One region of the Mycobacterium sp. HM-7 genome, then DNA from elsewhere that is predicted to be linked to it. Evidence: predicted binding sites of a transcription regulator. Region 1 holds the regulator's gene; the other holds the start of a gene.

Region 1 (15,888 bases):
AACGCGCCCGACGAGCGCCAGGGCCAGCAGTACCAGCCCGAGCAGAGCGGCATGTACGAGCTGGAGTTCCCCGCGCCGCAGCTGTCTGCCGCCGACGGCCGCGGCCCGGTGATGGTGCACGCCCTCGAAGGCTTCTCCGACGCAGGCCACGCCATCAAGCTGGCCGCTGAGCATCTGAAGAACACGCTCGACACCGAGTTGGTCGCCTCGTTCGCCATCGACGAACTGCTGGACTACCGGTCGCGACGTCCGCTGATGACGTTCACCACCGATCACTTCACCAAGTACGACGATCCCGAGCTGAACCTGTACGCGCTGCACGACACCGCCGGGACGCCGTTCCTGCTGCTCGCCGGCATGGAGCCGGACCTGCGCTGGGAACGCTTCATCACCGCGGTGCGGCTGCTCTCCGAGCGCCTCGGCGTCCGCCAGGTCATCGGGCTGGGCGCCATCCCGATGGCGGTCCCGCACACCCGCCCCGTCACCCTGACGGCGCATGCGGGCAACAAGGAGCTGATCGCCGACCACACACCGTGGGTGGGCGAGGTGCAGGTCCCGGCCAGTGTGTCGAATCTGTTGGAATACCGGATGATTCAGCACGGCCACGAGGCGCTGGGCTTCACCGTGCACGTGCCGCACTACCTGGCGCAGACCGCGTACCCGCCGGCCGCCGAGGCCCTGCTGGGCGAGGTCTCACGGATCGCGTCGCTGCAGATTCCGCTGCAGGCGCTGTCGGAGGCGGGTGCCGAGGTGTACACGAAGATCAGCGAACAGGTGGAGGCCAGCTCCGAAGTCGCTCAAGTGGTCAGTGCACTGGAACAACAGTACGATTCGTTCGTCGCTGCTCAGGAGAATCGGTCGTTGCTGGCACGGGACGAGGAACTACCCAGCGGCGACGAACTCGGCGCCCAGTTCGAACAGTTCCTCGCCGAACAGTCCGGTGACGGATTCGCCGATCCCGACCAGGGCGCCGACGGCACCGCAGGCGACTGACCCACGCGGTCGGCCTCGCCGACACGATGGGAAGGAGCTGGGACGATGCCCGACGGAAAGCCCAACCTGCATTCTGTACGTGACGTGACACCCCGCCTGGAATACCGCACCATCCATGGTTACCGGCGGGCCTACCGGGTGGCCGGCTCCGGTCCGGCGATCCTGTTGATCCACGGCATCGGCGACAACTCCACGACGTGGGAAACCGTGCAGACGCGCCTCGCCCAGCGGTTCACCGTCATCGCCCCGGACCTGCTGGGTCACGGTCAGTCCGACAAGCCGCGCGCCGACTATTCGGTTGCCGCGTACGCCAACGGCATGCGGGACCTCCTCAGCGTGCTCGACATCGACCGCGTGACGGTCATCGGTCATTCGTTGGGCGGCGGCGTGGCCATGCAGTTCGCCTACCAGTTCCCGCAGTTGATCGATCGCCTGGTACTGGTCGGTGCCGGCGGTGTCACCCGCGACGTGAACATCGCACTGCGGCTCGCGGCGTTGCCACTGGGCACCGAGGCCCTGGCGTTATTGCGAATCCCGTTGGTACTGCCGGCTCTTCAGCTCGCCGGGCGCCTCGGCGGAGCGCTGCTCGGGTCGACCGGCCTGGGCCACGACCTGCCGAACATGCTGCGAATTCTGAACGACCTGCCCGAGCCCAAGGCCTCATCCGCCTTCGCCCGGACGCTACGCGCAGTGGTCGACTGGCGCGGCCAGGTGGTGACGATGCTGGACCGATGTTATTTGACCGAAGCCATTCCGGTGCAATTGGTTTGGGGCACCCAGGATGCCGTCATCCCGGCTGCCCACGGAGAACTGGCACATGCGGCGATGCCGGGCTCCCGGCTCGAATTCTTCGACAACTCGGGACATTTCCCATTTCATGACGACCCCGATCGATTCGTGGCGCTCGTCGAGAATTTCATCGACACGACCACGCCATCGGTTTACGACCGCGATGCCCTGCGCGGCCTCCTGCAGGCCGGCGTCACCGCCAAATCGATCGACGCCCCGCTCGATACGAAGGTTGCGGTACTCGACGCACTCGAGACCGACGAACGCAGCGCGACCTAGCGGCCGTCAGCCCGACGACGTCACGCCGCGGTGTGCCCGCAGCGCCTCGATTTCGCGTTCGAAGTCCTCGGCGGACGAGAACGAGCGGTACACCGACGCGAACCGCAGATAGGCGACCTCGTCCAGGTCGCGCAGCGGCCCGAGGATCGCCAACCCGACCTCATGGCTCGGCACTTCGGGAGATCCGGTGGCCCGCACCGCATCTTCGACCTTCTGCGCCAATTGATTCAAGGCGTCGTCGTCGACCTGCCGACCCTGGCACGCGCGCCGTACGCCTTTGATCACCTTGTCCCGGCTGAACGGTTCGGTGACTCCGCTGCGTTTGACCACCGAAACGACCGCAGTCTCCACCGTGGTGAACCGGCGACCGCATTCCGGGCACGACCGGCGACGCCGAATCGCCTGCCCTTCATCAGCTTCTCGCGAATCGACCACACGCGAGTTCGGATGCCGGCAGAACGGACAGTGCATCACCGCTCCTTCGCCGCACCGACAATCGACCGTTTCGAACGGTCTCGAGCCTACCCGTGCCGCTCTGACGCGGCCGGGCGCCGTGCCGATCGAGGTGCGCACGGGCTGTCCTCAGCCGACCGGCGCGATCAGCGTCTGCCCGGCGTTCAGCGCCACCGACGGCAACTTGTTCAGTTCCTTGATGCGGTCGACGACGGCGCTGACCGGTGCGTCGGGCGCCACCCGCCGCGCCACCTGCTGAATCGACTCTCCCGTCTGCACCCGGACCACCGCGAGCTGCGCGGGCACGGAGGCGGCCGACGAGGTCGGCTGGACGGCCTCCCCGAACTGCGCCACCAGGCCCAGCCATACGGTGATCCCCGCCGCGACCAGCGCCAGCATCACCGTCGTCAACGGCGTGATCGGGTTGCTCCGGTGCGAGGCGCGAGACGTCAGCACGCCGGTGCCCCGGTGCCGGAACGCCGCACCCGAGGGACGGGAACCGGCCGGCCGCAGCCGGGCCTGCCGCTGACGATTCACATCTCCACGCCGAGGCACGGTGCGGACGACGACGTCGGTCGGGTATTCGCGGGTGATGACGGTCATGTCGGTTCCTCTCAGGAGTTCGTACATAGGTTCGATCGCTCTTATGTTCGACTATATCGCCCAAACGTTCGAACGGTAGAACATGTGATCGAACTGTTGCGAACGATACGACCACCCACCGACAAGTTCCGTTCCGCGACTTCGTCACCGCTTTCACCACGTCACAACCGGCGTCACAACCAGATCCCGCCCGCGACACGCCGATCCGGCCATCTCGAACACATGTTTGATGATTCGGGTGCACTGGGCTAGATTCGTCCCTATGAGCGACAGCACCGATACCCCGGACACCCAGACAGGCGGACGATCCAGCAGCCTCACCGAACGTCAGCGGACCATCCTCGACGTGATCCGCGCCTCGGTGACCACCCGCGGCTACCCGCCCAGCATCCGGGAGATCGGCGATGCCGTCGGCCTCACGTCAACCTCGTCGGTGGCCCACCAGCTGCGCACGCTGGAGAAGAAGGGTTATCTGCGCCGGGACCCGAACCGTCCGCGCGCCGTGGACGTCCGCGGCGCCGACGACGCGACCGGAGCCACCATCACCACCGATGTCGCCGGTTCCGACGCGCTGCCCGAGCCGACCTTCGTCCCGGTGCTCGGCCGGATCGCCGCCGGCGGCCCGATCCTCGCCGAGGAGGCCGTCGAAGACGTCTTCCCACTCCCCCGAGAACTCGTGGGCGAGGGCTCGTTGTTCCTTCTGAAGGTGGTCGGCGAGTCCATGATCGACGCCGCGATCTGCGACGGCGACTGGGTCGTCGTGCGGCAGCAGAATGTGGCCGACAACGGTGACATCGTCGCGGCGATGATCGACGGCGAAGCCACGGTGAAGACCTTCAAGCGCGCCAAGGGCCAGGTGTGGCTGATGCCGCACAACCCGGCATTCGATCCGATCCCGGGCAACGACGCCGTCGTCCTCGGCAAGGTCGTGACCGTCATCCGCAAGATCTGACGCCCGCCGGACCTACAGGTGAGCCCCGCTGCAGTCGCTCGCAGCGGGGCTCAACCGTCTACGGTCAGCCTCGAACGAATCCGTTGGTGACCGCGAATTCCTCACTGGCGAACCAGATTTCAACGTCGGCGTCGTCGTATCCGGGAGCCCCCGGCACCCAGTACAGGCCTGATTTGGTGTTGGCCTTGATGACGTAACCTTCGGGCGGCTCGGCACCGGTCGCGACGCGGAACGACATCTGCGCGGTCTCGGGCTCCTCCGCGCCGAGCGCGTGATGCCTGCCGCTGGCCGGGCCGGCCGCGGTGTCCTCCGCGGGCGTCGCGATCGCAGGCGGCTCGTCGACGTGCGGCTCGGCCTCGGCGACCTGCTCCTCGGGCTGGGGCGCACGTTCATCAGCGTCCTGGTCCCCGGCGTCGGCAGCAGCCGGCGCAGCCCAGGCTCGGTCGCCCGGATTCCGCGGCCGAAGGCCCGCGAAGCCCGCCAACCCGGCAGCGGTCAGACCCGCCGCCGCGCCACCGCGACGCAGCGCGTCCGGCAGTTGCACCGATGCCGTCGGCTCATCGGCTGGTTCGTCAGCGCCATCGGCGTCGCTCGCCTGCGGCTCTGGCTCGTAGGGCTCGGCCGCGTCGACGGGCTCGGCGTCAACTTCGGCTTGCGTCTCAGCATCGGCGTCCGGCTCACCGGCGACCGGCTCGTCCGCGGGCTGCTCGGCCGTGAAATCGGGGTACACCGTCGGCGCGGTGTCGATGACGTCCGGGTTGCTCTGGAACGCGGGGCCACCGTGCGGGCCGTCGAATTGCTGGTCCTCCGCCGGGAATTCGTCGCTGTACTCGCTGTCGACGCCGCCGTCCGCGTACTGCGGGTCGCCGTACTCTCCGTCGCCGAACTCGTGGTCGTCGTAGTCGTACGCATCCTGGTCATCGGGGACTTCCTGACCGGCACCCCGCCGGCGCCGCAGCAGGGCCGCGATCACGATGCCGACCACCACCAGCAACAGCGGGATGATCGCCAGCAGCCACCACCAGTGGAACTCGTACCACTTGCCGGCCTCGTCGGACTGGGAGGTCACGCCGCCCGGCAGGTCGACGCTGGGCACCTGCAGACCGCTCAACTGCGACGCAAGCTCCGCCGGCTCGGTGCTGAACGCACGGCTGGACTTGTTCCACGAGACCGAGCCGCCGGTGAACTTCTGGCTGACGACGTCGCCGTTCACCGTCTGGTCAGCGGTCGGCGCGCCGAGCTTCCCGGTGGCGCCGCCGAGCTTGTCCCACGCCGCGTTCATCGCGCCGCGGACGACGAACGCGCCGTGCTCGGGTGTCCAGAATATCGCCGGGTTGTCGGCCGCGGCGAAGGTGGCGATCCGACTCGTCGGCGAAATGCCGCCGTCGGTCTCGTTGCTCGCCGGGAATCCGAGATCGCCCTGCGGCCCACCGGCCGCGCGGTACTTGGCCAGCACGTCGCCGGTGACCGCGTGGGCGCCGGTCGCCGGCGAATAGAAGATGGTGCCGCCGGCGAAGTTCTGCGCCACGCCGTCACCGACCTTGTACTGGGCGCCCTGCTCGTCACCGAGGGTGCCCTGCGGCCCCCCGGCGGCCCGCCGGGCCGCGGCGATGGCCGTCGTCGCGTCGCCCGGCACGTCCAGCCCGGTCAGTTGGCCTGCCAGATCGGCGGGCGAGGTCGTGAATGCCTTGGTCTTGGCGTTCCAGCTCACCTCACCGCCGGTGAAAGGCTGGGAGACGACGTCACCCTTCCAGGATTCGTCGGAGGTGGGCACGCCGAGAGTGCCGGCCGAACCGCCGAGCTTGTCCCAGGCCGCGTTGATCGCGCCGCGGACGACCCAGGCGCCGTTGTCGGGCGTCCAGAAGATGACCGGCTTGTCGGCCGCGCTGAACGTGCTGTTGCGGCTGTCGGTGGCCCTGCCCGCCCCCTCGTCGATGGTCGGGAAGCCGAGATCGCTGTCCGCGGCGCCGCCCAGCGCCTGGTACTTGTCGAGAATTGCGCCGTAAATGAGATGGGCACCGGTGCTCTCGGTGAAATAGATCTTGCCGCCCGCGAAGTTCTGCGCGTATCCCGCGCCGACTTGGTAGACGTCACCGTCCTTGGCGCCCAGCTCACCCGTGTCACCGCCCGCGGCATCCCAGGTGTGGGATATCGCCGCGTCGGCGTCGCCTTCCGGTGTCGCCAATGCCGTCGGAGCCATGAGCAATGCCACCGCGACAGAAAGGGCCCCGACACCAGCCCATCCGCCACGGGTTCGCAGCCCGGTCATCGAATTCCTCCCGCGGTTGGCAAAACTCCGGATACAAATTCCGTCAGACAAACTCTCTTGATTGAGAGATTCTGTCAACTTTGCTTCAGTTCATGCCCATCGTGCGGGATATCGGGCGGTGACGCGCCAGTGTGTCGCGCTTCGATATGCGAATAAATTCGCGTCGGCAATTAGCTAAACGCCCAATCCGCGGCCGATGATCTCCTTCATGATCTCGGTGGTACCGCCGTAGATCGTCTGGATCCTGGAGTCCAGGAATGCCCGCGCAATGGGATATTCGCGCATATATCCGTAGCCGCCGTGCAGCTGCAGACACCGGTCGACCAGCCGGACCTGCGCCTCCGTCGAATACCATTTGGCCATCGCCGCCTGGTCGATTGTCAGCTTTCGATCGAGATGCAGACGAATGAACTCGTCGACCATGATTCGCACCGCAGTGGCCTCTGTCGCCAGTTCGGCCAACACGAATCGACTGTTCTGGAAGCTGCCGATCGGCTTGCCGAACGCTTTACGCTCCTTGGCGTATTGCAATGTCGATTCGAGTACGGCCTCCATCGCGGCCGCAGCCATCACGGCGATGGAAATGCGCTCCTGGGGCAGATTCTGCATCAGATATACGAATCCCATGCCCTCGACCCCGAGCAGGTTCTCGGCCGGAACTCTGACGTCCGTGAACGACAATTCGGCGGTGTCCTGGGCGTCGAGCCCGATCTTGTCGAGATGACGGCCGCGCTCGAAGCCCGCCATGCCGCGCTCGACGACGAACAGGCTGAAGCCCTGCGCGCCCTTGTCCGGGTCGGTGCAGGCCACCACGATCACGAGGTCGGCGTGAATGCCGTTGGTGATGAACGTCTTCGAGCCGTTGAGGACGTAGTGATCGCCGTCTTTGACCGCGCGGGTCTTGATGCCCTGCAGATCACTGCCGGTGCCGGGCTCGGTCATCGCGATCGCGGCGATCAGTTCACCGTTGCAGAAGCCGGGCAGCCAGCGCTTCTTCTGCTCCTCGTTGGTCAGTTCCAGCAGGTACGGCGCGATGACGTCGTTCTGCAGTGTGAAGCCCAGGCCGCTGTGCCGTCCGGCCGCGGTCTCCTCGCTGACGATGACGTTGTAGCGGAAGTCCGGGTTCCCGCCGCCGCCGTACTCCTCGGGCACGGCCATGCCGAGAAATCCCTGCTTACCGGCCTCGCGCCAGACCTCGCGGTCGACGATCTTGGCCTTCTCCCATTCCTCGCGGTAGGGCTCGGCGTGCCGTTCCAGGAACGCCCGGTACGACTCGCGGAACAGCTCGTGCTCGGGTTCGAACAACGTGCGGTCGTACTTGATGACACCCATGCGAGACCTCCGGTACTGGATAAGTTTGACAACAACTTATCCCAACCGGGCGGTTGGTTGTGAGCGGGCCCACATGCGACGCGCCGCCGGGCGCGGACTACCGGGCCTGGGTACGTCCCGACTGCGAACGACCCGACTGTGCGCGACCCGGCGCCTGCTGGCCACCCGAACGCCGACGACGGCGCTGGCCCTGGCCGGCGGTCGCCGTCTTGGCCGGACGGTTACCGCCGCGAGGCGCGGGAGCCTCCTTGGGCGCGGGAGCCCGGTACGGCGCGATCTCGCCGACCAGCGCCTGCACCGGCGCCGAGTCGGCGACGACTTCCTGCGGCCGGGCGGTGATGCCCGCCTTGCGCAGCAACTGCTGGGCGTCTTTGCGCTGCTCGGGCAGCACGACGGTGACGACGTCACCGGCGCTGCCGGCGCGGGCCGTGCGGCCCGAGCGGTGCAGGTAAGCCTTGTGCTCGGCCGGCGGATCGACGTGCACGACGAGTTCAACCTCGTCGACGTGGACACCGCGCGCCGCGATGTCGGTGGCAACGAGCACCCGCGCATCCCCCGCGCTGAAGGCCGCGAGGTTGCGGTCACGCGCCGGCTGGGACAGGTTGCCGTGCAGGTCCACCGACGGCACGCCGGCCTCGGTGAGCTGGCGGGCCAGCTTGCGGGCCTGGTGCTTGGTCCGCATGAACAGGATGCGCCGGCCCGTGCCGGACGCCAGCCGGTGCACGAGTTCCTGCTTCGCCGCCGTGTTCGAGACGTGGAAGACGTGGTGGGTCATGGCGGGCGGCGGCGCGTCGATCTCGTCGACCGAGTGCGTGATCGGGTTGGACAGGAAGCGCCGCACCAGCTTGTCGACGCCGTTGTCCAGCGTCGCCGAGAAGAGCATGCGCTGCCCGTCGGCGGGCGTGGCCGCCAGAATCCGGGTGACGCCCGGCAGGAAGCCGAGGTCGGCCATGTGGTCGGCCTCGTCCAGAACGGTGACCTGAACGGCGTCCAGGCTGACGAGCTTCTGCTTCATCAGGTCTTCGAGGCGGCCCGGGCACGCGATGACGATGTCCACACCGCCGCGCAGCGCGTCGACCTGGCGGTTCTGCGATACGCCACCGAAGATGGTGGTCACCTTCAGCCCCATGGCGGTGGCGAGAGGTGCAACAGTGGCGGCGATCTGGGTGGCCAGCTCACGGGTGGGAGCCAGGACCAGGCCGCTGGGTCGCGACGGGCGCCGCGAGACGCCGGTCAGCCGGGCCACCAGCGGAATGGAGAACGCCAGGGTCTTGCCGCTGCCCGTGCGGCCGCGGCCGAGGACGTCCCGGCCGGCCAGGGTGTCGGGCAGGGTGCTGATCTGGATGGGGAACGGCGCGGCGATGCCGCGGCCGGCGAGCGAGGCGATGAGCGCTTCGGGGACGCCGAGCTCAGCGAACGACGACGATTGTTCTGCAGACATGGATAAATACAGCCTTTCCGGCACGGTGGGTCGACAATGCCGGCGGCAGTATCGGTCGCCGCGAGAAATGCTGGTGCAGAGGGAACTGAAGGCTGTCAGCCGTTCCACGACGTGATCGGCGGACGCGTTGTGACAATAGTGCGCAACCGATGTTGATCCGAAGCTTAGTGCCGAACCATGCCGGTTGCTGACCACCACCACGGATCCGGCGACCGGATCAGCGAAAGACCTTGACCCACAAGCGGTATCGCGGTGGTGTGATTTCACCCACCGTGCCCGGTACCCGCCGTATCGGAAAATCGACACACCCGACAAATTTTCGGCAAACACCGGGTACCGATCCGGCCGCAGTGCGACGATGCGAAACAGGTGCCGATCACCGGATTGGCGATGTCGAAAAGGGGCGAAGCGATGCGCGCTTTCGGACGCACCATCCCGGCAGCCGTGGCCGTGATGCTGACGGTGCTGAGCACTGTTCTGCTTGGCGTGGTGTCGATGGTCACGGCCGCGTTCACGCTCGCCGCGACCGCGCTGATCGTCCCGGGCACCGGCACGCCGAACGCCAACATCGTGGCGGGCTACAAGGAGAACGCGGACACCTACTACATCGCCCCGTTCAATCCGCTGTGCACGCAGGCAAACAGCTGCACGCTGACGGGCATCAACTACCCCGCCCAGTTCTGGCCCATTCCTCTGCCCGGCTGGGGTGGCCTGTCCGGCGCCAAGTGGAACGTGTCGACGGGTGAAGGCATCGCGCACCTCAACACCGCGCTGATGGACGCGCTGCCGACGGCGTCGCCAACCAACCCCGTCATCATCTTCGGCTACTCACAAGGCGGCAACATCGTCAGCCGGTACAAGTCGACCCTCGCCACCTTGACCGACACCCAGAAGGCCGCCTTGTCCTTCGTGATGATCGGTAACACCAACCGGCCCAACGGCGGCCTGTTCGAACGCCTCGCCTTCCTGGGCACGGTGCCGATCCTGGATGCCACATTCGGCCTGCCGGCACCCACCAACACGGGCATCAAGACCACGGACATCGCATTCGAGTACGACGGCGTCGCCGACTTCCCGCTGTACCCGATCAACCTGCTCGCCGACCTCAACGCCATCGCCGGTTTCTGGTACACCCACGGCACCTACCTGGCGCCGAACGCCAACAGCGACGCGGGCGAGATTCCCGACCTCGAGTACACCCCCGCAGAGTTGGACGCCGCGTTGAAGGACCCGGCGAACCAGACCGTCTACGGCGACACCACCTACATCACGATCCCGACGAAGACGCTGCCCCTGGTGCGGCCGTTCCTGGAGTTCGGCGGCTTCACCCACACCAGCTTCATCATCAAGCCGCTGGTCGACCTCGTCGCCCCGGTGCTGCGTGTCCTCATTGACACCGGCTACGACCGCAGCCTGAGCCCGGGTGTCCCGGCGCCGTTCCGGCTGATCCCGCTGATCAATCCGATCACCTTGACGCAGGACCTGATCAACGCAGCCGGCGAGGGCGTCAAGGCCGCGATCAGTGACATCACCGGTGGCAAGGTGCAGCTGCCGATCGCCGCGACCACACCGGCCCCGGCACCGACGACGGTCGCAGCCCTGACGAGGTCGAGCACGCCGAAGGCGGTGTCTGCCACCCCGACCGGAGACACCAAGCTGGCTCCCGCCACGACACCGAAACCGTCGCCGACCCCCGATCCCAAGGACGTCGATACCAAGACCCCGGAGGTCACGGCCACCGACACCAAGACAACCGACACCAAGACCACAGACACGACGACGGGCACCAAGACAACCGACGCCAAGGACACGTCCGACCCCAAGCAGGGCCCGGCCAAGGACGGTCAGACCGGCGCCGATAACAAGACCAACGACAAGACCAAGAAGCCGAAGAAGGACAAGACCCCCAAGGCCACCAAGACCGTCAAGCCGGTGAAGCCGGCCACCGAGAAGGCCGAGAAGGCCGACAAGCCGGCCAAGGCTGCCGCCTGAACTAGGCGGTGACGAACTCGCCGAGGCTGGCGGCCAGCGCCATCGGCACCCAACCCTTGATCCGGGTGCCGTCGGCGGTGTGCTCGGTGGCCTCGACGCGGCCTTCCGCGTGCACGCGTGCCACCAGGTCGCCGCGCTCATAGGGAATGGTCACGTCGACGGCGGCATCGGTCGGTTCGACCAGCTCACACATGCGCAGCCGCAGCCGGTCCAGACCCTCACCGGTATGCGCCGAGACGAACACCGCGTCCGGCAAGGCGCGCCGCAGGTGGGCCAGCGCCAGATCACCGGCGGCGTCGATCTTGTTGACCACCAACAACTCTCGCGGTGCGGCGACGTCGTACTCGGCCACGACCTCACCGACGACCTTGCGCACCGCGTTGATCTGCGCCAGCGGATCAGCATCGGAGCCGTCGACGACGTGGACCAACAGGTCGGCGTCGACGACCTCCTCCAGCGTGGAACGGAACGCTTCGACCAGCTGGGTCGGCAGGTGCCGCACGAACCCGACGGTGTCGGTCAGTGTGAAGGGCCGGCCGTCGTCCAACTGGCCACGGCGGGTGGTGGGTTCGAGGGTGGCGAACAGAGCGTTCTGCACCAGTACGCCGGCGCCGGTGAGCGCGTTGAGCAGGCTGGACTTGCCGGCGTTGGTGTAGCCGACGATCGCGACCGACGGCGTGTCGCTGGCCCGGCGGCTGTGCCGCTGGGTGTCGCGGATCTTCTTCATGTCCTTGATCTCGCGGCGCAGCTTGGCCATCCGCTCGCGGATCCGTCGCCGGTCGGTCTCGATCTTGGTCTCACCCGGACCACGGGTACCCACCCCGCCGCCGGCACCACCGGCGCGACCACCGGCCTGCCGGGACATCGACTCACCCCAGCCGCGCAGTCGCGGCAGCATGTATTCCATCTGGGCCAGCGACACCTGAGCCTTGCCTTCGCGGCTGGTGGCGTGCTGGGCGAAGATGTCGAGGATCAGCGCGGTGCGGTCGATGACCTTGACCTTCACCACTTTTTCCAGCGAGTTCAGCTGCGCGGGACTCAGTTCACCGTCGCAGATGACGGTGTCGGCGCCGGTCGCGAGCACGGTCTCGCGCAACTCCAAGGCCTTACCGGAACCGATGTAGGTCGAGGCGTCCGGCTTGTCGCGGCGCTGGATCAGGCCTTCGAGCACCTCGGAGCCCGCGGTCTCGGCAAGCGCGGCGAGCTCGGCAAGGCTGTTGTCGGCGTCGGCGGAGGTCCCGTCGGTCCAGACCCCGACCAGCACCACGCGTTCGAGGCGCAGCTGGCGGTATTCGACTTCGGAGATGTCGGCCAGTTCGGTCGACAGCCCGGCGACGCGGCGCAGGGCCGCGCGGTCTTCGAGCGCCAGTTCACCGGCGCTGGGGATGTTGTCGGGATTGAAAGGAGAGGTCATGAGTAGTTATCGATGGTGCCCGCAAAGTCAGCGGGACGCATCTGAATTTCCTTCGTTCTCATGCCACCATTCGGCGGCCAGTTCACCGTGCGCCAGCAGCACCGACGGCCCGCGCAGGAAGCTGGTGCTCTCGGTGATGGTCACGCTGACCTCGCCGCCGGGGATCACCACCCGCAGGCTGCCGGTGTCCACGCCGGTGTGGTTCAGTGCTGCCAACGTGGCAGCGACGGTCCCGGTTCCGCAGGAGCGGGTTTCGCCCACACCGCGCTCGTGCACCCGCATCGCCACCACCCCGTTGGCGGGCGCGGTCAGCACCTCGACGTTGACGCCCTCGGGAAACTGGTCGGCGTCGAAGGACACCGGCGCTGCGACGTCCAGCGCGGTGAGCCCGGCCATGTTCAGCGAGGCGTCGACGCAGGCCAGGTGCGGGTTGCCGACGTCGACGGCCAGGCCCTCGAAGGTGCGCCCGGCCACGACGGCCTTGCCGTGCCCGTACGACCGGGCCTTGCCCATCTCCACGGTGACCTCGGCGTTGACGCCGTCGGCGCCGTGCAGCACCACGGGCCGCGGTCCGGCGAGCGAGCCGACCACGAATTCGTCGCGGTGCTCGAGGCCGGAGGCGCGCAGGTAGTGCGCGAAGACGCGGACGCCGTTGCCGCACATCTGGGCGATCGAGCCGTCGGCGTTGCGGTAGTCCATGTACCAGTCGTCGGCGGCGACGCCGTCGGGAAGTTGGTCGAACACACCGGCGTCCTGGGCGGCCCCGGCCTTGGTCACCCGCAGCAGGCCGTCGGCCCCCAGCCCGCGGCGCCGGTCGCACAGCGCGGCGATGACAGCGGGGGTCAGTTTCAGTTCGGCGTCGACATCGGGCAGCACCACGAAGTCGTTCTGGGTGCCGTGCCCTTTCGAAAACCGCACACCGTCAGGATACGTGGCGCCAGATTCGCGCGACGGCGGCCGCGTTACCCTCCGCGTCACCGGCCAGCCAGGTGATCCGGTGATCGCGGCGGAACCACGACCGCTGACGGCGGACGTAGCGGCGCGTGCCGATGAACGTGCGCTCCTTCGCCTCGGCCATCGCGGCGTCGTCTCCGCCGGCGTCCAGCGCCGTCAGGACCTGCGCATAGCCCAGGGCCCGGGCCGCCGTCACCCCATCCCGCAGACCGCGGGCCTGCAGTGCCACCACCTCGTCGACCAGCCCGGAGGCGAACATCAGGTCGGTGCGACGCTGCAGCCGGTCGTCGAGAATCTCTGTGTCCCAATCCAATCCGACGATGAGGGTGTCCCAGCGCGGGGCGCCGATCTGCGGTGCCGACGCCGCGAACGGCTCGCCGGTGAGTTCGACGACCTCCAGCGCCCGCACGATGCGCCGGCCGTCGGTGTCGAGGATCGACGCGGCGGCGTCGGGATCGACCCGCGCCAGCTCGCCGTGCAGGGCCGTGACGCCGACCTCGGCCAGCCGCTCCTCCCACCGGGATCGCACCGCCGGATCGGTTGCCGGGAACGACCACTCGTCGAGCAGCGACTGGATGTACATCATCGAGCCGCCGACAATCACCGGGACGGCGCCGCGCGTGGCGATGGCCTCGATGTCGGCCGCCGCGGCCGCCTGGTACTTCGCGACGGTCGCGTTGTCGGTGACCTCGAGGACGTCGAGCTGGTGGTGGACGATGCCGCGCCGCTCGGGCACCGTCAGCTTGGCGGTGCCGATATCCATGCCGCGGTACAGCTGCATGGCATCGGCGTTCACGATCTCGCCGCCCAGCTGTTCGGCCAGGTCCAGCGCCAGGGCCGACTTCCCGGTCCCGGTGGGACCGACAACGGCGATGGGCCTCACTGCGGGATCCAGGTGCCGACGAAGTAGCCGACGCCGTACGGCGCGCCGCGGTACAGCTCGGTCGCTTTCGGGTCGGGTCCGGCCAGGCCGGCCAGCACTTGGTAGGCGACCCGGCCGAGGACGCCGGACAGCCCGGCGATCGCGGGCACGTCGCCGGTGGCCAGCGCGTCGTCCCACTGCGCTTGTCGCGCCACCGAATCGGGGTCGAAGCCGCCGGGTGCCCCGGCGGTCAGGGTGTTCGCACCGTCGGCGACCACGAGTACGCCGACGCGGTCGACGGCCGTATCCAATTCCTCGCGCAGCGCACGCCCGTGCGCCAGCGCCGCCTCCGGCGCCAGGTCGTCGGAGAAAACCCGCACGTCGACCGTCGCTTCCGCGTTCACACTCCCCCGCAGCCAGCCGGCGATCAGCGCGCACAGCGGTAACGGCCGCACCGCACCGGTCACGTCGGGCGCGAGCGTCACCCGCACGTCGGCGCCGTAACCGGCGAACGTGCCGACCGCGTCAGCGGACACGCGGGCATCCTGCGGACCGGCGCCGACCGCCAGCCAACGCGACGGCAGGTCCTGTGCCGCACACCGCACCGCGGCCGTCAGATCGGCCAGCTCGGCAGCGGCGCCGGAGGCCAGTTCAGGCACCAGAACGGGGGCCGACGGGACGATCGCGATATGTGTCAGGCCGGCGCTATGCACGCGTCCACGCTAACGAGTCCGGCAAACGCCTGCGCAGACGGCGCGTCGACCTGTTTGAATAGCGTGCGAGTAACAGATGACGGCGCCGCGTCGCGCGGCAGAAGCGTGGGTCATCCCACGCGCGGGCATGAGGAGCACGAGATGACCACCACCGAACCCGGCAACACCCCGAAACCGACTCCTCGGCCCGGCCCGCCGCGCCCCGGTCCGAAGCCGAGCGCCATCCCGCACCATCCCCCGGCCCCGGTCGCGGCTGCGCCGCCGACGTGCGATCCGCACCGGTTCGGCCGCGTCGACGCCGACGGCACGGTGTGGCTGATCACCGGCGCCGGCGAGCGCAAGATCGCCTCGTGGCAGGCGGGCGACGCCGAGGCCGCGTACGCCCACTTCGGCCGCCGCTACGACGATCTGAGCACCGAGGTGGCGCTGCTGGAGCACCGGCTCGGCAGCGGCAGTGGCGACGCCCGCAAGATCAAGTCGGCCGCCGCGACGCTGCTGGAATCGCTGCCCGAGGCCTCGGTCCTGGGCGACGTCGACGCCCTGACCACCCGGCTGACCACCATCGTCGAGCAGGCCGGCACCCTCGCGCAGGAGGAGCGCGCCAAGCGCGACGAGCAGCGGGCCGCCCAGACCGCGCGCAAGGAGGCCCTGGCCGCTGAGGCCGAGGAGATCGGCGCCAACTCGACGCAGTGGAAGGCCAGCGGAGACCGGCTGCGCGCGATCCTCGATGAGTGGCGCACCATCACGGGCCTGGACCGCAAGGTCGACGACGCGTTGTGGAAGCGCTACTCGGCGGCCCGTGAGGCGTTCAACCGCCGCCGGGGCTCGCACTTCGCCGAGCT
Region 2 (15,888 bases), 700 kb from region 1:
CATGCCGCTGACAGTCACGATCTGATTCGCGTGGTCGGTGCCCGCGAGAACAACCTCAAGGACATCAGCGTCGAGATACCCAAGCGGCGCCTGACGGTGTTCACCGGCGTGTCCGGTTCCGGCAAGAGTTCGCTGGTGTTCGACACCATCGCCGCCGAATCGCAACGGCTGATCAACGAGACCTACAGCGCGTTCGTCCAGGGTTTCATGCCGTCGCAGGCCCGTCCCGATGTCGACGTGCTGGAAGGGCTGACGACCGCGATCATCGTCGACCAGGAGCGAATGGGTTCCGACCCGCGCTCCACCGTCGGCACGGCCACCGATACCGGCGCCCTGCTGCGCATCCTGTTCAGCCGGGTCGGCGAACCGAACATCGGCTCACCGCAGGCGTTTTCGTTCAACGTCGCCTCGATCAGCGGGGCCGGCGCGGTGACCATGGAACGCGCCGGACGCACCGTCAAAGAGCGTCGCGACTTCAACATCGTGGGCGGCATGTGCCTCCGGTGCGAGGGTCGCGGCGCGGTCAACGATATCGATCTCACCGCGCTCTACGACGACAGCAAGACGATCAACGAGGGCGCGATCACCATTCCCGGCTTCAGCATCGACGGCTGGTACGGCCGAATCTTCAACGGCTGCGGCTTCTTCGACCCAGACAAGCCGATTCGCAAGTTCACCAAGAAGGAACTCGACGCGCTGTTGCACAAGGAAGCGACCAAGATCAAGGTCGACGGGGTCAACCTCACCTACCTGGGGCTCATTCCGCAGATCAAGAAGTCGTTCCTGAGCAAGGACGTCGAAGCGATGCAACCCCACATCCGGGCCTTCGTCGAGCGGGCGGTGACGTTCACGACGTGCCCCGAGTGCGAGGGCACCCGGTTGTCGGAGTTGGCGCGGTCATCAAAGATCAAGGGCGTCAACATCGCTGAGGCATGCGCCATGCAGATCACCGACCTGGCCGAGTGGGTCGGGGCGCTGGCCGATGACAAGCGCCTCGGCGCCGGCGTGACACCCCTGTTGGCGACGTTGCGGCACACGCTCGACTCGTTCGTCGGGATCGGGCTGGGCTACCTGTCCCTCGCGCGGCCGGCGGGAACGCTGTCCGGCGGAGAAGCGCAGCGGGTCAAGATGATTCGCCATCTGGGTTCGGCGCTGACCGACGTCACCTATGTGTTCGACGAGCCGACCATCGGCCTGCACCCCCACGACATCACCCGCATGAACGAACTGCTGATCCAGTTGCGGGACAAGGGAAATACCGTGCTGGTGGTCGAGCACAAGCCAGAAGTCATCGCCATCGCCGACCACGTGGTGGATCTGGGTCCCGAGGCCGGCTCGGGCGGGGGCCAGGTGGTCTACGAAGGCACCGTGAAGGGGCTGCGTGGCAGCGGCAGCGTCACCGGCCGGCACCTGGACGACCGCGCGGCGCTCAAAGATTCGGTGCGAGAAGCCAACGGCGCCTTGCCGATTCGCGGGGCAAACACCAACAATTTGCGGGACGTCGACGTCGACATCCCGCTCGGTGTACTAGCCGTGATCACGGGCGTGGCGGGCTCGGGCAAGAGCTCCCTGATCGACGGCTCGGTCGCCGGCCGCGACGGCGTCGTCACCATCGACCAGGCGCCGATCCGGGGATCCCGACGTAGCAACCCCGCCACCTACACCGGGCTGCTCGACCACATCCGGAAGGCCTTCGCGAAGGCCAACAACGTCAAACCCGCACTGTTCAGCTCGAATTCGGAGGGCGCGTGCCCCGCGTGCAACGGCGCCGGAGTCATCTACACCGACCTCGGGGTGATGGCGACCGTCGAATCCCGCTGCGAAGAATGCGAAGGCCGGCGGTTCGGCGCCTCGGTGCTCGAGTACACCGTCGGCGGGCAGAACATCGCCGAAGTACTCGCCATGCCCGTCGCCGACGCCGAGCGGTTCTTCGCCGACGGCGACGCAAAAGTGCCGTCCGCGCAGAAAATCCTGGCTCGAATGGTCGACGTCGGACTGGGCTACCTCACGCTGGGACAGCCGCTGACCACGCTGTCCGGCGGAGAACGGCAACGTCTCAAGCTCGCCACGCAGATGGGGGAGAAGGGGGAGGTCTACATCCTCGACGAGCCGACCACCGGCCTGCACCTCGCGGATGTCGAGCAACTGCTCGCGCTGCTGGACCGGATCGTCGACGGCGGCAAGTCCGTCATCGTCATCGAACATCATCAGGCCGTCATGGCGCACGCCGACTGGATCATCGACCTCGGTCCCGGCGCAGGTCACGACGGTGGCCGGGTGATCTTCGAGGGTTCGCCGGCGGACCTGGTCGCGGCCGGCAACACCCTGACCGGAGCCCACCTCGCCGAGTACGTCAAATAGCAGTCAGGGCTGCGACCGGTCGTCGATCGCAGCCCTGACTGTGAAACAGAGGGGTTCTCGAAGGGTTAGACGGGCATCTCGGGGCCCTCAGGGGCCGGAGCGGGAGCCTCGGGAGCAGGCGCCGGAGCCTCGGGAGCCGGCGCAAAGTTGGCGGCCTCGACGATCTCAGGGGCCGGGAGGTCGGCCGGACCGGCCGGAGGTGCCAGCGGGGCGTCCAGAGGGCCATCCAGGGGCAGATCGGCGGGGATCTCGTCGCCGGGGGCCATGGGCAGGTGCATGTGGTGGGTGAACTGGCGCTGGAAGGCGCCGCCGCCACCTACGCGGACGCCGCCGCCCTCGCCACTGGACACCGGGGTGCCGTCGGGCAGGGTCGCTGCAGTGTGGCCGCCGTTCCAGCCGACGTTCAGGGCGCCGGGCGCGGTGCCGGGGAGGAAGCCACGGGCGCGCAGCGCCGCCTCTTCGTTACCGGTGTTGAACCGGTCGCCGTAGACGGGCCGGCCGGTGGCTGCGTTGGCCACCCAGGACACCAATCCGGAGCAGTCGGTGCCGTGTGCTGTGTCGCCGCCGGAGATGTACGGCGTACCCGAAACCTGGTTGACCAGAGCCAGCAGCGATGCGGTCGCAATAGCAAACATGACGATGAACGCTAGCAATGGAAAATCGAGAGCGTCAAAATGCTGTGTCTGCCATCACGTTTCGCGAATCCTGTGGTGTGCGTTACATCCACGTTTATTCGCATCATGATGGGGCAGAAGTGATTTCGCGTATTCGCAGGTGAATGCGCAAAACATACTGCCATACACAGCTTTTGCGCAAATGCAAGGTTGCAACCCTCGTTGCGAGGTCGTGACCAGCTAATTCCGAGACGGTGCTCTGAGGCCCTTGCGCGGTTTCGGCGCCGATTTTGGACCTCGGCATGGCGGCTCATGACGGCAATTCGGCGGATACGGACTGACCTTCTGAAACGGTCAAGTTACGGTGGATCGATGTGGCTGTCCCGGTCCCGATTCGAGCTGCGTGAAGCGGTGCCGGGCGCGCCTGAAGACGTTCGCACCTTCTATACAGATCTGGCGAACATGAAGCTGGTGCATCCGCTCGTGGTGGCGGTGGATTGCGTGGACGACCGGCAGGATGCGCGAGGCCACTTCCGGGCGTACCGAGTGCGGGATCGCATCCCGCTGGGCCCGCTCAGCTTGGCTGTGACCTATCGCGCGACGGTGCTGATCGCGCCAGGCGGCGTCGTGCATAGCGAGGCGCGCCAATTTCCCCGGGTACGGCTCCGCGGCACGGTGACCTTCGCGCCGGCCGGCGCCGGTACCACCGTCATAGAGGCGGTAGATATAGAAGCGCCCCGGCCGCTCGCGGCTTTCACTGCCGCGGCGGCGGAGAAAGCGCATGCGGCGATGCTGGCGGCGATTCGGCGCCACTTCGAGGAAAGCGCGGGCTGATCGGCCTGCTGGACGGATGGCGCGGCGTCTTCCGAAAAACTTTGGTCACTTTGTTCCCGCTGGTCACGGTAGGCAACTGAGGCCGCATAGGTCACAGCGAATTGTCGGTACTTCGAACTAGTGTTCGATACATGGGATTGACCGATCCGGCTGTCATCGAGCAGGCGTACGCCGCGTACGAAGCTGCCGCGGCCACGATCGCATCCCTGGACCACACCGGCCTGGACGCGCGCACCCTGCTGGAGCTGCAGTCGCGCCGCGAAACGGTGAAGTGCGCGGCCGAAGCGGTCGATCACCACATCCTGGCCGCCGCCCAAACCCAGGCCACCGCCAAAGACATCGGGGCCAAAGATTGGCCCGAGGTACTGCACATCCGGCTGCGCATCAGCCGGGAAGAAGCCCGCCGCCGGGTCCGCGACTGCGATCACCTGGGGCCGCGGTCGGCGATCACCGGGGAACCGTTGGGTCCGGTGTGGGAACTGGTCGCCGCCGCCCAGGCCGACGGCGTCATCAACGGTGAGCACGTGCAGGTGATCACCTGGTTTTTCCAGAAGCTGCCGCTGTGGGCGGCCGACCCGGTCACCCTGTTGCAGTGCGAGGCCGATCTGGTGGCCGACGCCCGAGTCAAAACCCCCGAGGACCTACGGCGCGCGGCCGCGGACTTGTTGTACCGACTCGATCAGGACGGGCCCGAACCCGACGATGACGAGCCCGACCCGAAACGCTCCTTCGTAATGGGTAAGCAGCGGCCCGACGGCCGCACCGAGGTCACTGCCCAGCTCGATCCGGAAGGGCGGGCCTACTGGCAGACACTGTTCGACAAATACGCCGCCCCGGGGATGTGCAACCCCGCCGACGAGGTGCCGTGCGTGTCGGGCACGCCCACCCAGGAACAGATCGATGCGGATACCCGCACCCTGGCCCAGCGGCAGTACGACGCGTTCAAAATGGTCGGGCGGATGATGCTGGCCTCATCCGCCGGGGTGCGCAACGGCTTCCCGGTCGCGGTGGTCGGCAGCTGCACCGTCGCCGAGTTGGAAAAACGTGCCGGGGTCGTTTTGACCCACACCGGCACCAAGCTGCCGGTCAAAGATCTGATCCGGATGGCCGCACAGGGGTCGGACAACTACCTGGCCGTCTTCGACGACCACACCGGCCAACCGCTCTATCTGGGCCGGGCCGCGCGCACCGCCAGCACGGCGCAGCGGCTGGCCCTGTTCGCCCGGGACCGGGGCTGCACCCGCCCCAACTGCACCGCCCCGGCCTCGCGCAGCCAGGTGCATCACCTCACCAACTGGCGCGACGGCGGACTGACCAACGTCGATGTCATGACCCTGGCCTGCGGCTGCGACAACCGGCTCGCCGACACCGGCGGCTGGCGCACCGCCATGGGCCCCGATGGCCGCACCCACTGGACCCCACCACCACTCCTAGATGTGGGCCAACCACGCACCAACCAGTACCACCGCCCGACGCTGTACACCGCAGAGCGCGGCGGAGACGCCGACGGCGATGGTGAAAGCGACAGTCCCACAAGGTGATACGGCACGCCGAGCGTGCCGGGCCGGCGGCCGGCCCCACCGACTACTGGCGGTTTACGACTACCGCGGGAGGCGAAAATGTTGCGCTGCAGACGAATTGGCTGCGAACGACTGCCGGAGGTAGACGGTCGACGCCCCGCCGCAGTGGTCACCCCGTGGTGGCGCGGCCCGCTCGGTCTGTGGGGCAGCGGGTCAGGCGTGGCGGGTCAAGCCGTAGCGGTCAGCTCGGGAAGAACCCGTCGCCGGTCTTGAAACCGGGCTGCCAGCCCTGCGGGCCGAGGCACAGCAGCGGGCGGCCGTCGGGGGCCTGGGCCGCGGTCTGCGGACCCGGGCACGGAGAACCGATGTCCTTGACGCCCTGGATCGCATAGGAGTAGCCCCAGAATCCGGTGTCGACCGGCGGCCACTGATTGGGGATCCAGTGACACGCCATCGACGCGCCGCCGGGGCCGCGGCCGAAGATGAAGATGTCGTGGCTGTCGCACGGTGCGCCGTTGACGGCCTGGTAGTTCATGCCGGGGACATCGGTGGGGTAGCGGCCGGGATCGTCGTTGCCGCCCAGGGCCGGATCGGCACTCGCGAACGGGGCCAGCCCGATGGCGGTTCCGGCGATCGCTGCGGCCACCGTCAGTACCCGAAACATCCTGGTCATCTCCCCTCGCACTACTGCCACACGACAATGTGGCAAAGCGTAGCGTGTCAGCCGCGTCGCCGGGGATATTGTCGACAGGTCAATATCAGTGCGGTTCGTGCCGCGGAGCTTGATCGTCGTCTGCCGGCGGCGTCGCGGTCTGCTCGGGCGCGTCCAACACACTCACCCCGATGCCGTAAGGCAGGAACCTGACCTTGCGGGAGGGGTCGGTGTTGTTCTTGTTCGCCCGCAGCGCCTCCAACTCGGAGGGGTAGACCTCCTCGACGTGTGCCCCACCGTCCGCGGCCACGGTGTACACCACCCACACCCCGTCGCCCGTGTCACCCGTCGTCTCGGGCTGCGTGGCATGCCGCGGCGTCCGGGTCAGGTCGTTCATCACGTTGGCCCAGGCAGCACCGCGGCCGAGGCGGTCGAACACGCCGCGGATGCCCTCGCCCGTCTCGCGCAGGACGCGATCGAACTCTTCGGGATCGATGCCGAACGGGCCGTTGTTGCTCATACCGACCAGTGTGCGCGACATCGGCGACATCTGCCACGACCATCCGGCCGGCCATCCCCTCGCAGCCGAACTCGGCGGTGGTGGACGATGGAGACATGCCCGCACCGCAATCGCCGACCCGCGATGACCTCCTGGCCACCGTCGAGCGCTCGCCCGCCGCCACCGCGGCGCATGACAAGGCGGCCTGGGTGGGTCTGTTCAGCGCCGATGGACGTGTCGAGGACCCGGTCGGCTCGCGGCCGCACGTCGGGCACCGCGCGATCGGACAGTTCTACGACACCTTCATCGGGCCCCGCACCATCGTGTTCCACCGCGACGCCGACATCGTGCTCGGCAACACCGTCGTGCGTGACCTGGAACTGGAAGTGCACATGGGCGCCAATGTGCAGCTGCGGATTCCGGTCTACCTGCAGTACGACGTGGTGACCGAGGGCTCCGATCCGTCACTGAAAATTTCTCGGCTGCAAGCGTTTTGGGAACTTCCGGGCATGGTCGCGCAGTTCGTGCGCTGCGGTGCCGCGGCCCTCCCGGCCGGATTGGGACTGTCGGGGGCACTGTTGCGGAACCAGGGACCCGGTGGCGCGGTGGGATTCCTCGCCGGCCTGCGCACCGGCGGAACCCGGGCAAAACGGTTGCTCACCGCGCTGCTGGCCGACGCCGCGACCGGTGATGCCCTGGCGGTCAAGCGGCGGCTGAGTGAGCCATCGCAGATCACCCGCGGCTTCGATGTCCGCCTCAGCGTCTCCGAACTCGTCGAGGAGCTGACGGGAACCCGGGTGGAGAAGGTGATAGCCGCAGGCCGGTACGTCCTGGCCGGGGTCCGGCGCGACGGCTACCGCGGGGTGGTCATCGCGGAGTTGGCCCTCGGGAGTCGGGGTATCAGCGGCCTGCGACTCTTTGCCGAATGAAGCCGCCAGTTGCCGCGGCTTCCGTCCCCGACATGAGAACGTAGTCACACCATGCCAGTGCAACCACAACACGAATACATGTCCTACGAGGAGTTCGGTCGACGATTCTTCGAGGTCGCTGTCAGTGAGGAGCGCGTCGCGGACGCGATCGGCGGCATCGCCGGTGAAGCCTTCGACATGGGTCCCATCGCCCAGGGACCCGGCGGGCTCGCCAAGGTCACCGCACGCGTGCAGATCAAACACCCCGTGGTGGCCAGGACGCTCGGTGAAGAGATCACCTTTGCGATCCGCATCCCGCTGGAAATCGACATGACGCTCGACCTGCGCATCGACCGGCCGCGGTTCATGGTGTTCGGCGAGATCAACCTGACCGCGACCGCGCGGGCCGCGCACCCACTGCTGCTCGTCATCGACGTCAAGACGCCGCGGTCGTCGGACATCGCCATCCACGTCACGTCGTCGTCGATCCGCGCGGAGCTGCTCCGGATCGTCGCCAACGTCGACGGCGAGATCCGGCGGTTCATCGCCCACCATGTGGCAGGCGAGATCAACGGCGCAGATGCCAAGGTCATCGACATCGGAACCCGGATCGCGAGCGCCTGGACCGGCGTCTGAGACGGCCGCGAGGCGGTATCGGCAATTTGATTCCCGTACGATGCAGGGATCATGAAGAGCACATTCGGTACCGCCATCGCAATCGCAGCAACCACCGCCGGCATCGTCGGTAGCCTGGTCACGGCCGGTTCGGCCAGCGCAGATGCGGGTGTCGACGCCTTCAACAACGCGCTCGGCAACGCCGACATGATGCTGCCGAACGGCTCTGACCCGGTCGCGTTGGGCCAGTCGGTGTGTCCGATGCTCGCTCAGCCCGGCCAGACCCTGGCCGACGCCGCAGCCAAGGTCGCGGACACGTCCGGCATGTCGCTGGGCCCGGCCACCATGTTCACCGGCTTCGCGATCTCGTCGTTCTGCCCGGGGGTCGTCGGTGCGCTCGGCCGTGGCGAATCGCCGCTGCCCATGGGACTACTCGGCCTCGGATAACGCCGACTGCGCGTCGAGTGGCGTCATGACCGGGCGTTTCGGCTCGAGACCCTTTCCCCGGGAACTGCCCAGCGTGTGCCGCCACACCCAGGGCATCAGCATGTTCTGGGCCCACATCAGCTGCGAGTACATCCGCTCGCGCAGTCGCGGCAGAACAAGTTCGCCATCGACCTCTGCCCAGCGGTGGTCACTGCCCGGCAATCCCAGCGCCTCGGCCGCGGCATCGGCGAACAGTTGATGACCGTGCGGGGAGCCGTGCACCCGATCGACGGCCCAGGTGGCGGGATCGAGCATCGAGGTGGCCGCCGACAGGTCGACCAGGCGGAATCCGAAGTGCTTCGAATCGGCCCGGATCACCTCGTTGATCCGGCGCAGCCGGCCGCTGAGCAGCCGTCCGACCGGCAGGATGCGGGCGATATCGGGAAACGTCGTCGTGACGACGGTCGCGCCGGTCGCGGCGAGCTCGGTGTGCACGCGCCGCATGTCCGCCAGCGCCTGGTCGAAGCTGCGCACCGGCCGCGTGACGTCATTCATGCCGATGCAGCTCGTGATCAGGTCAGGGTTCATCGTGCGGGCGAGTGGCAGTTGCCGGTCGAGTACGTCACTGATGCGCCGGCCCCGCACCGCGAGGTTCGCGTAGTGAAGCCCGGGCTGCAACGCGTTGAGCCGCCAGGCCAGGCGGTCGGCGAATCCCCGAATGGCGTTGTCGTCTGTGCCGTCCACGTCCAACAGGCCTTCGGTCTGGCTGTCGCCGAGCGCGACGTATCGGGAGTAGCCGATGGTCACGACCGTGACTGTAATGAACGATCGGCAGATCTTCAGCGCAGGCGGTCAGCCCGGCCAGATCACGTCGAGCGGGCGGCCCACCACGCTGAGTTGGTTGATCAGTTCGTCCAGCACGGCGCGGGGTAGATCGAACTGCCATTCCGGCAGCATCGCGCCGACCCGCACGACGCCCGGACCGAGTTCGACCGAGGTCAGGGTCATGCCGAACGGCAGCTCGGGCAGCCGCACCGGGTAGGCCGGAGCGAGGCCGGGCACCGGCACCCGGGTGGAACCCACCGTCAGGCCGCGGGGCTTGAGCCACAGCGTGTTGCCATGCAGCTGGGGATCGACCTCGACGGACCCGGAGCGGAAGCGCGACAACCGGATTCGGGCGACGCCGTCCACGCCGATCTCGGTGCTGACCCGAGGCTCAGCGGCCCGGATCAGCTCGTCGAGCGAGTCGGAAGGGACCTCGACCATCAGCTGCACGGGCGCGGCGGCCAGCATCGGTGGAACCGACGGCCGGACATGCAGGTTGTGCAGCTTCGCCGTGATCGAATTCAGCACGGTGCCGGCCCATTTCACCTTGTTCGCGGTGATGTTGACGGTGCCGATATGGCCGACGGCGAAGATGCTCGCGTCCCACCGGGAATCGAACTCGGCGACGGTCAGAGCCAGGTCGCTGGTACTCAGCCGGACCGTGATCCGGCGGCCGATGACCAGCGGCCGCACCGTCAGCAGCGCCGTCCGATACGCCGCGGCCGCCCCGGTGCTCACCGGCAGCACCGCGGCGGTCGACACCACCGAGGTGAACAGATCGAACGGTCGGAGCGGGTCCCACCGGCGCGGCGGACGCGTCATGGGCTCCAGCATGCCTGGATCTGCCGCCGGTGCACCAGTCGGAGTCGGGGGCACGGTCTCCCGGTAACGTCGAGTCGTGGCTGAGTCTGATGAGCTGTACCGGCAACGCGACCGCGCTGATTCCTTCGGCGGTGCCGCCCGTGCCTATGACCGGCACCGGCCCCGGTACCCGGAGCCCATGCTCGACGAACTGGTCGGCCCGGCCTCGGTCCGGGTGCTCGACGTCGGCGCCGGAACCGGGATCGCGTCCCGCCAGCTGATTGCCCACGGGGCGGAACTGGTTGCGCTGGAACCGGATCCGAGAATGGCCGAGATCGCCGCCGAGCACGGCGTCACGGTAGAGGTGGCCACGTTCGAAGATTGGGACGACGCCGGCCGGACGTTCGACGTGGTCCTGTTCGCCCAGTCGTTCCACTGGGTCGACCCGGCGGCGGCGCTGCCGAAGGTACGCCGGTTGCTGGCCCCGGGCGGGCGGCTGGCATTGGCGTGGAACCGGCTGTTTCCCGTCCAGCCGTCGCGCGCGGACTTCGCTGCGGTGTACCGCGACTTCCTCGACGCCGCTTCACCTTTGGTGACCGGGACACCTACCGGCGGGACGGGCTCGGGGATGGACAGCACCGACCTGGTGGCCGACCTGGAAGCCGCCGGTTTCACCGTGCGGCAGCACACGTACGAGCGCGGTGAGCAGTACAGCCGTGAGCAATGGCTGGACCTGGTGTTCACCTACTCCAACCACCTGGTGCTCCCCGCTGACCGCGCCGCGGAGCTGCGCGCCCGGCTGGGCGCGGTGATCGGCGACGGTGGCGTGCAGGTCGGCGGCGACACCCTGCTGATCGTCGCGCAACCTGCCTAACTCACCGCTGGTCGCGGAGGCGGCGGACGGGCCGGGTCTCGATGGCGTTGAGCGTCAGGGCGCGGCGCCGGATGCGCCAGCGGTCATCGGTCTGGACGTACTCGTCGTCATACCGCAGGTGCCACACCAGATCGGTGAGGTCGGAGTCGGCGCCGCGGGTCCAGTGGTGGGCGACGCAGGTGATGCGCCCGCGAGCGTGGTCCGCGGCGTCGGTGTAGACCTCGCCGACGATCTCGTGCTGGGTGCGGGCGACGCCGGACAGGGTGGCCATCGCGGCGCGCACCCCCTCGTGCCCAAGCTCGGGCCGCACCGGGTCCAGTGCTCGCGGCGGATCGGGGAGGATCAATTCCGCTGTGCTGGTGAAGAGTTCGACGACATCGTCGAACCGGCGGTCGTCGACGGCCGCGGCGTAGCGGTGCACCAGGTCGGTCAGCGCCAATCGGTCGGCCACCGTCAGCGACATGGCGTGAGCCCGAGTCGTTCGGCACACGCCGACAGCATGTCCTTGGCCTCGTCGATGTCGGTGACCGGCGGCATGGCGAGCACCACGCGGTCGGCGCCGAGCTCCGCGAGCCGGCCCGCCCGGTCGGCATCGACCTTCGGCACCAGGTGCCCGAGGGACAACTCCAGGGCGTCAGGGTCCCGGCCGGCCCGCTCGGCCGACTCTCGCATCAACGCGATCAACCCCGCCAATTCCGCGCCGGCAACACCGAGAGGCTGCAGACCGTCGCCGCGCCGGCCGGCCCGGCGAGCCGCGGCCCGGCTGTGCCCACCGATGTGGATCGGTATCGGCGAAACCGGCTTGGGATAGCAAGCGGCATTGGCGAACTCGAAGAACTCGCCGGCGTGGTCGGCGCCTTCCTGGTCGGACCACAACAGCCGCAGGACGTCGATCTGCTCGTCGGCGCGCCGCCCTCGCGCGTCGAACGGGGCGCCGCACGCCTCGATCTCCTCACGCAACCACCCCATTCCGACGGCCAGGCGAATCCGCCCGCCGGACAACGCATTCAGCGTGGCGACACGTTTGGCCAGTACCACCGGATGGTGGTTGGGCAGGACCAGTACCCCGGTCGCCAGGCCCAGTGTGCTGGTCTGCCCGGCAAGGAATGCGAGCAGGTCCAGCGGATCCGGGACCGCGCAGTCGGCCGGGATGTCTACCCGGCCGGAGGCGTCGTAGGGATACACACTCGAATACTCGGTCAGTAGCACCGTATGTTCCACGGCGACAATGGATTCGAAACCGCAGCTCTCCAGATGGCGGGCGAACTGCGTCATCCAGACCGGATCGGCGGTGACTCCGGCCGCCACGGGCGCGACCACGGCGAACTTGGGTGGCATCAACGCCTCCGCTCGCTTCGGCGAATCTCTTCCCAGCACTGCAGCCGTGTCATCCCCGTCCGTTCCATGCACTCTCGGATCGGTGTTTCCTGTTCCGGCACAGGCGCTTCCGTAGTACTGGTCGTCGGCGGGGCGGTGGTGGTCTCGACCGTGACCGTACTGGTGACGGTCGGCTCGGTGGGTGCCGCGGGCGCCTCGGGCGCTTCGGCGGGCGGCGACGTGGTGGTGGCCGGCGGAGCGGTCGTGGTGGAGGTTGCCGCGGGACGCTGCGGCGCGGGCTGTTCGTCCTTGGCGCGCGTGAATTCGATGGCCGCGAAGACAAGCGCGGCGATCAACAGGAGGGTGAGCACGACGGGCAGAACCAGCGAGCGGCGGGACCGGCTGATCTTGTCGGGTTGCAGGACCTGCGTCTGGCCCGGCTGTGCGGGAGCCAAGATGGTGGCATTCGCGCCGGCCACTCCCAACCCGTGCTGCAGGGCCCGGGCGAAATCGGCACACTTGTCGAACCGGTCCTTGGGATCTTTGGCAAGGGCCTTGGCGAGCACCGGATCCAGCGCGGCGAGATCGGGCCGGCTCTGCGAGAGCGACGGCGGGGGAGTGCTGAGGTGCTTGCCGATGATCACCGCGGCGTTCGAGTTCTCGAACGGCGGCGCGCCGGTGAAGAGCTGAAATGCGGTGGCCGCAAGAGCGTATTGGTCGGCACGGCCGTCGATGACGCTGCCGGTCAGCTGCTCGGGGGCGGCGTAGAACACCGTGCCGACGGTCATGTTCGTGGCGGTCAACCCCGCGGAGTCGTTGGCACAGCGGGCAATGCCGAAGTCGGCCAACTTGATTCGCTTGTTAGCCGGATCGGTTTCACTGATCAGGATGTTGGCCGGCTTGACGTCGCGGTGCAGCAGGTCGTGTTGATGGGCATAGTCGAGGGCGTCGGCGACGGCGCTGATGATCGCAACCGCTTGACCGTCGGATACACCGCTACGGCTCCGGAGCAGGCGGCTGACATCGGTACCGTCGACGTACTCCATCGAGATCCACAACTGGCCGTCGAACTCGCCGCGGTCGTACACCCCGACGATGTTCGGGTGCGACAACGCGGCGGTCAGATCCGCCTCGCGCAGGAACCTTTCGCGGAACTCCTGGTTGGTGGACATCTCCGGGCGCAGGACCTTGAGCGCATCCTGCCGGGGCAGTCGCGGGTGCCGGGCGACGTAGACCTCACCCATGCCGCCGGAGCCCAGGCATCGGATGATGGTGTATCCGGCGAAGTCGGTCCCCTCGGCCATTGGCATTGGGGCATCGTAAACCGAGCTCGCGAGCAGCCCCCGCAGGCGGGGGACTGCTCGCGGCGGAACGTCAGAGGTCCAGCGTCAGCGGGCCGTCGCCCTGGGCGCGCGACACGCAGATGAGCGCCTGCCCGGCGGCGCGTTCGGTCTCGGTCAACAGGCCGTCCCGGTGGTCGACCGCACCGGCGAGTACCTTCACGCGGCAGGTGCCGCAGAAACCCTGCTGGCACGAATACGGTGCGTGCACACCGGCTTTGATCAGCGCCGTCAGCAAGGTTTCGTCGGCTGCGACGGCGATGGTCTGGCCCGTCGACGCCACCGCGACCTCGAACTCGCGGCCGTCGATCACCGGGGGCGCGGCGAAGCGTTCGAAGTGCAGTTCGATGTCGTCGGCGTCGACCAGGCGGGCGCGGATCGCGCCCAGCATGGGCGCCGGGCCGCAGGTGTAGACGGCGGTGCCGGCCGGGCAGTCGCCCAGCAGGTCGTCGGCGGTGGGCAGGCCGTGGACATCGTCGGTGCGAATCGTGACGCGAGAACCGAATTGGACGAGTTCGTCCAGGAACGGCAGGGTGTCCGTGCCGCGACCGGTGTAGATCATCGACCAGTCGATACCCAGCTTCTCGGCGCGGTGGAGCATGGACAGGATCGGTGTGATGCCGATACCGCCGGCGATGAACCGGAGCCGTTGTGTGGGTGACCCGAAGCCCGGGACGGTCATCGGGAACGCATTGCGCGGGCCGCTGGTGGTGATCACGTCACCGACCGCGAGCGTGTGCGCCTCGACCGAGCCGCCGCCGCCATCGGGTATGCGGCGCACGGCAATTCGGTACGTGCCCTGCTCGTCGGGGTTTCCACACAGGGAGTACTGCCGAATCAGACCACTGGGCAGATGAACGTCGATGTGGGAACCGGGGTGCCAGGCGGGCAGCGCGGTGCCGTCCGCCGAGCCGAACGTCAGCGCCACCACGTCCTGGTCGTGGGCGACCACCTGCCGGTCGAGCAACCGGAGCCGAACCTGCCGGTCGACGGTGGCCAGCGGCCGGGTGCGCCGGATTGCCGTGGTCACCGCGAGCCCGCCGCTGATGACGGCGTCGGCGACGGTCACCACGATGTCGTGGCGCGTCAGCCCGAACACGCTGGGCGGTGCGAGCCGCACCCGGGGACGGGTGCGCATCAGTGGTGCGCCGCGCGAGCGGCGGGGGAGTTGGCGAGATACGCGACGGCCTGAGCCGTGGAACCCATGTGTTCGGGGCTGTAGCTCGGTTTGAAGTAGGCCAGCGTCTGCACGAACAACAGGTTCCAGTACTCGGGCAGCAGACCGAGCTTGGAATCGCGCATCCGCATCCGCTGCATCTGCCACCACGTCAGCTGCAGCTGCGGGTCGCTCTTGACCAGGAACCGCATGCCGCGCTGGAACAGGACGTACAGGCCGGTCCCGGCCACAGCCATGGCGCGTACCCGGGTCAGGTAGCTGTCCCGGAAGTAGGTGGCGACGTCATGAGCGACCGAACGGTGCTCGACCTCTTCGGCGCCGTGCCAGCGGTAGAGGTCCGTCAGCGTCGGGTCGGCGTCGTAGTCGTCCCACGTGCAGTTCAGCACGAAATCGCCGAGTACCGCGGTGAAGTGTTCGATGGCGGCGATCAGCCACAGCCGTTCGATGAGGTGATTCATCTTCCGCCGCGGATTGGTCGTCTTCGAGGGAGCCAGGACCTTCTCGAACACGAACTCGATCTGGTTCAGCAGCGGGGCCACGTCGACGCCGGAGGCGATCATGTAGTCGTGCATCACGGTGTCGTGGGCCTCGGCGTGCATGGCCTCCTGGCCGATGAACCCGCGGACGTCCTCGGCCAGCTTCGGATCGTTGATGAGGGGCAGCGCCTCGTTGAAGACCTCGACGAACCAGCGCTCGCCGGCCGGCAGCATGACGTTCAACAGGTTCACCAGATGCGACGACACCGGGTGGCCGGGAATCCAATCCTTCGGCTTGTCCGCGGTCGCGAAAGCCACGTTACGGGCCTGGATCTGCACCGGACCCGGGTCTACTTCGTGGGTGAATCGTTGTGGGCGCAGCATGAAACAGCTACCTCCGGATCCTCAAGCGTCGTTGCTGGTGGATTCAGTGTAAGCGGATTATGTGGGAACGGCGGTACTGGGTTTTGCCGAGAAATGCCGAATCGGCATCCCAGCTGCCAAAAATCGAGCGTTGGCCTGCTGAAATGCCGATTCGGCAAACAATTACATTCCGGGGACCGACATGCCGGGCTGCGGACCGACAGGCGTCGCCTGCACCGTCGTCACGCCATTGGAGCCGACGTGCGGACCCTGCGGGGCGCCGGGA

What was found. Region 1 encodes LexA, which represses DNA repair genes until DNA is damaged. Its sites were predicted from a motif close to CGAACANNTGTTCG; they were not measured.
Region 2: a site for LexA is predicted at 3,923-3,936, ahead of ACWW1C_RS15165 (DUF222 domain-containing protein). Genes of this name have one in related genera too.

The regions. Positions count from the first base shown of each region.
Region 1 is NZ_CM132657.1:2,420,617-2,436,504, reverse strand. It holds gene ACWW1C_RS11700 (proteasome assembly chaperone family protein) at 1-993, shown strand, start outside; gene ACWW1C_RS11695 (alpha/beta fold hydrolase) at 1,039-2,061, shown strand; gene nrdR (transcriptional regulator NrdR) at 2,068-2,532, opposite strand; gene ACWW1C_RS11685 (LysM peptidoglycan-binding domain-containing protein) at 2,644-3,117, opposite strand; gene lexA (transcriptional repressor LexA) at 3,380-4,069, shown strand; gene ACWW1C_RS11675 (sunset domain-containing protein) at 4,134-6,338, opposite strand; gene ACWW1C_RS11670 (acyl-CoA dehydrogenase family protein) at 6,513-7,670, opposite strand; gene ACWW1C_RS11665 (DEAD/DEAH box helicase) at 7,768-9,111, opposite strand; gene ACWW1C_RS11660 (PE-PPE domain-containing protein) at 9,523-11,103, shown strand; gene hflX (GTPase HflX) at 11,105-12,517, opposite strand; gene dapF (diaminopimelate epimerase) at 12,545-13,435, opposite strand; gene miaA (tRNA (adenosine(37)-N6)-dimethylallyltransferase MiaA) at 13,440-14,354, opposite strand; gene ACWW1C_RS11640 (hypothetical protein) at 14,351-15,046, opposite strand; gene ACWW1C_RS11635 (DUF349 domain-containing protein) at 15,188-15,888, shown strand, end outside.
Region 2 is NZ_CM132657.1:3,122,382-3,138,269, reverse strand. It holds gene ACWW1C_RS15180 (ATP-binding cassette domain-containing protein) at 1-2,361, shown strand, start outside; gene ACWW1C_RS15175 (peptidoglycan endopeptidase) at 2,427-2,996, opposite strand; gene ACWW1C_RS15170 (SRPBCC family protein) at 3,348-3,809, shown strand; gene ACWW1C_RS15165 (DUF222 domain-containing protein) at 3,941-5,350, shown strand; gene ACWW1C_RS15160 (hypothetical protein) at 5,571-5,993, opposite strand; gene ACWW1C_RS15155 (hypothetical protein) at 6,088-6,501, opposite strand; gene ACWW1C_RS15150 (nuclear transport factor 2 family protein) at 6,597-7,409, shown strand; gene ACWW1C_RS15145 (hypothetical protein) at 7,461-8,024, shown strand; gene ACWW1C_RS15140 (DUF732 domain-containing protein) at 8,076-8,450, shown strand; gene ACWW1C_RS15135 (SGNH/GDSL hydrolase family protein) at 8,433-9,236, opposite strand; gene ACWW1C_RS15130 (LmeA family phospholipid-binding protein) at 9,282-10,076, opposite strand; gene ACWW1C_RS15125 (class I SAM-dependent methyltransferase) at 10,171-10,929, shown strand; gene ACWW1C_RS15120 (nuclear transport factor 2 family protein) at 10,931-11,392, opposite strand; gene ACWW1C_RS15115 (LLM class F420-dependent oxidoreductase) at 11,383-12,267, opposite strand; gene ACWW1C_RS15110 (serine/threonine-protein kinase) at 12,267-13,556, opposite strand; gene ACWW1C_RS15105 (PDR/VanB family oxidoreductase) at 13,621-14,724, opposite strand; gene ACWW1C_RS15100 (metal-dependent hydrolase) at 14,724-15,623, opposite strand; gene ACWW1C_RS15095 (hypothetical protein) at 15,786-15,888, opposite strand, start outside.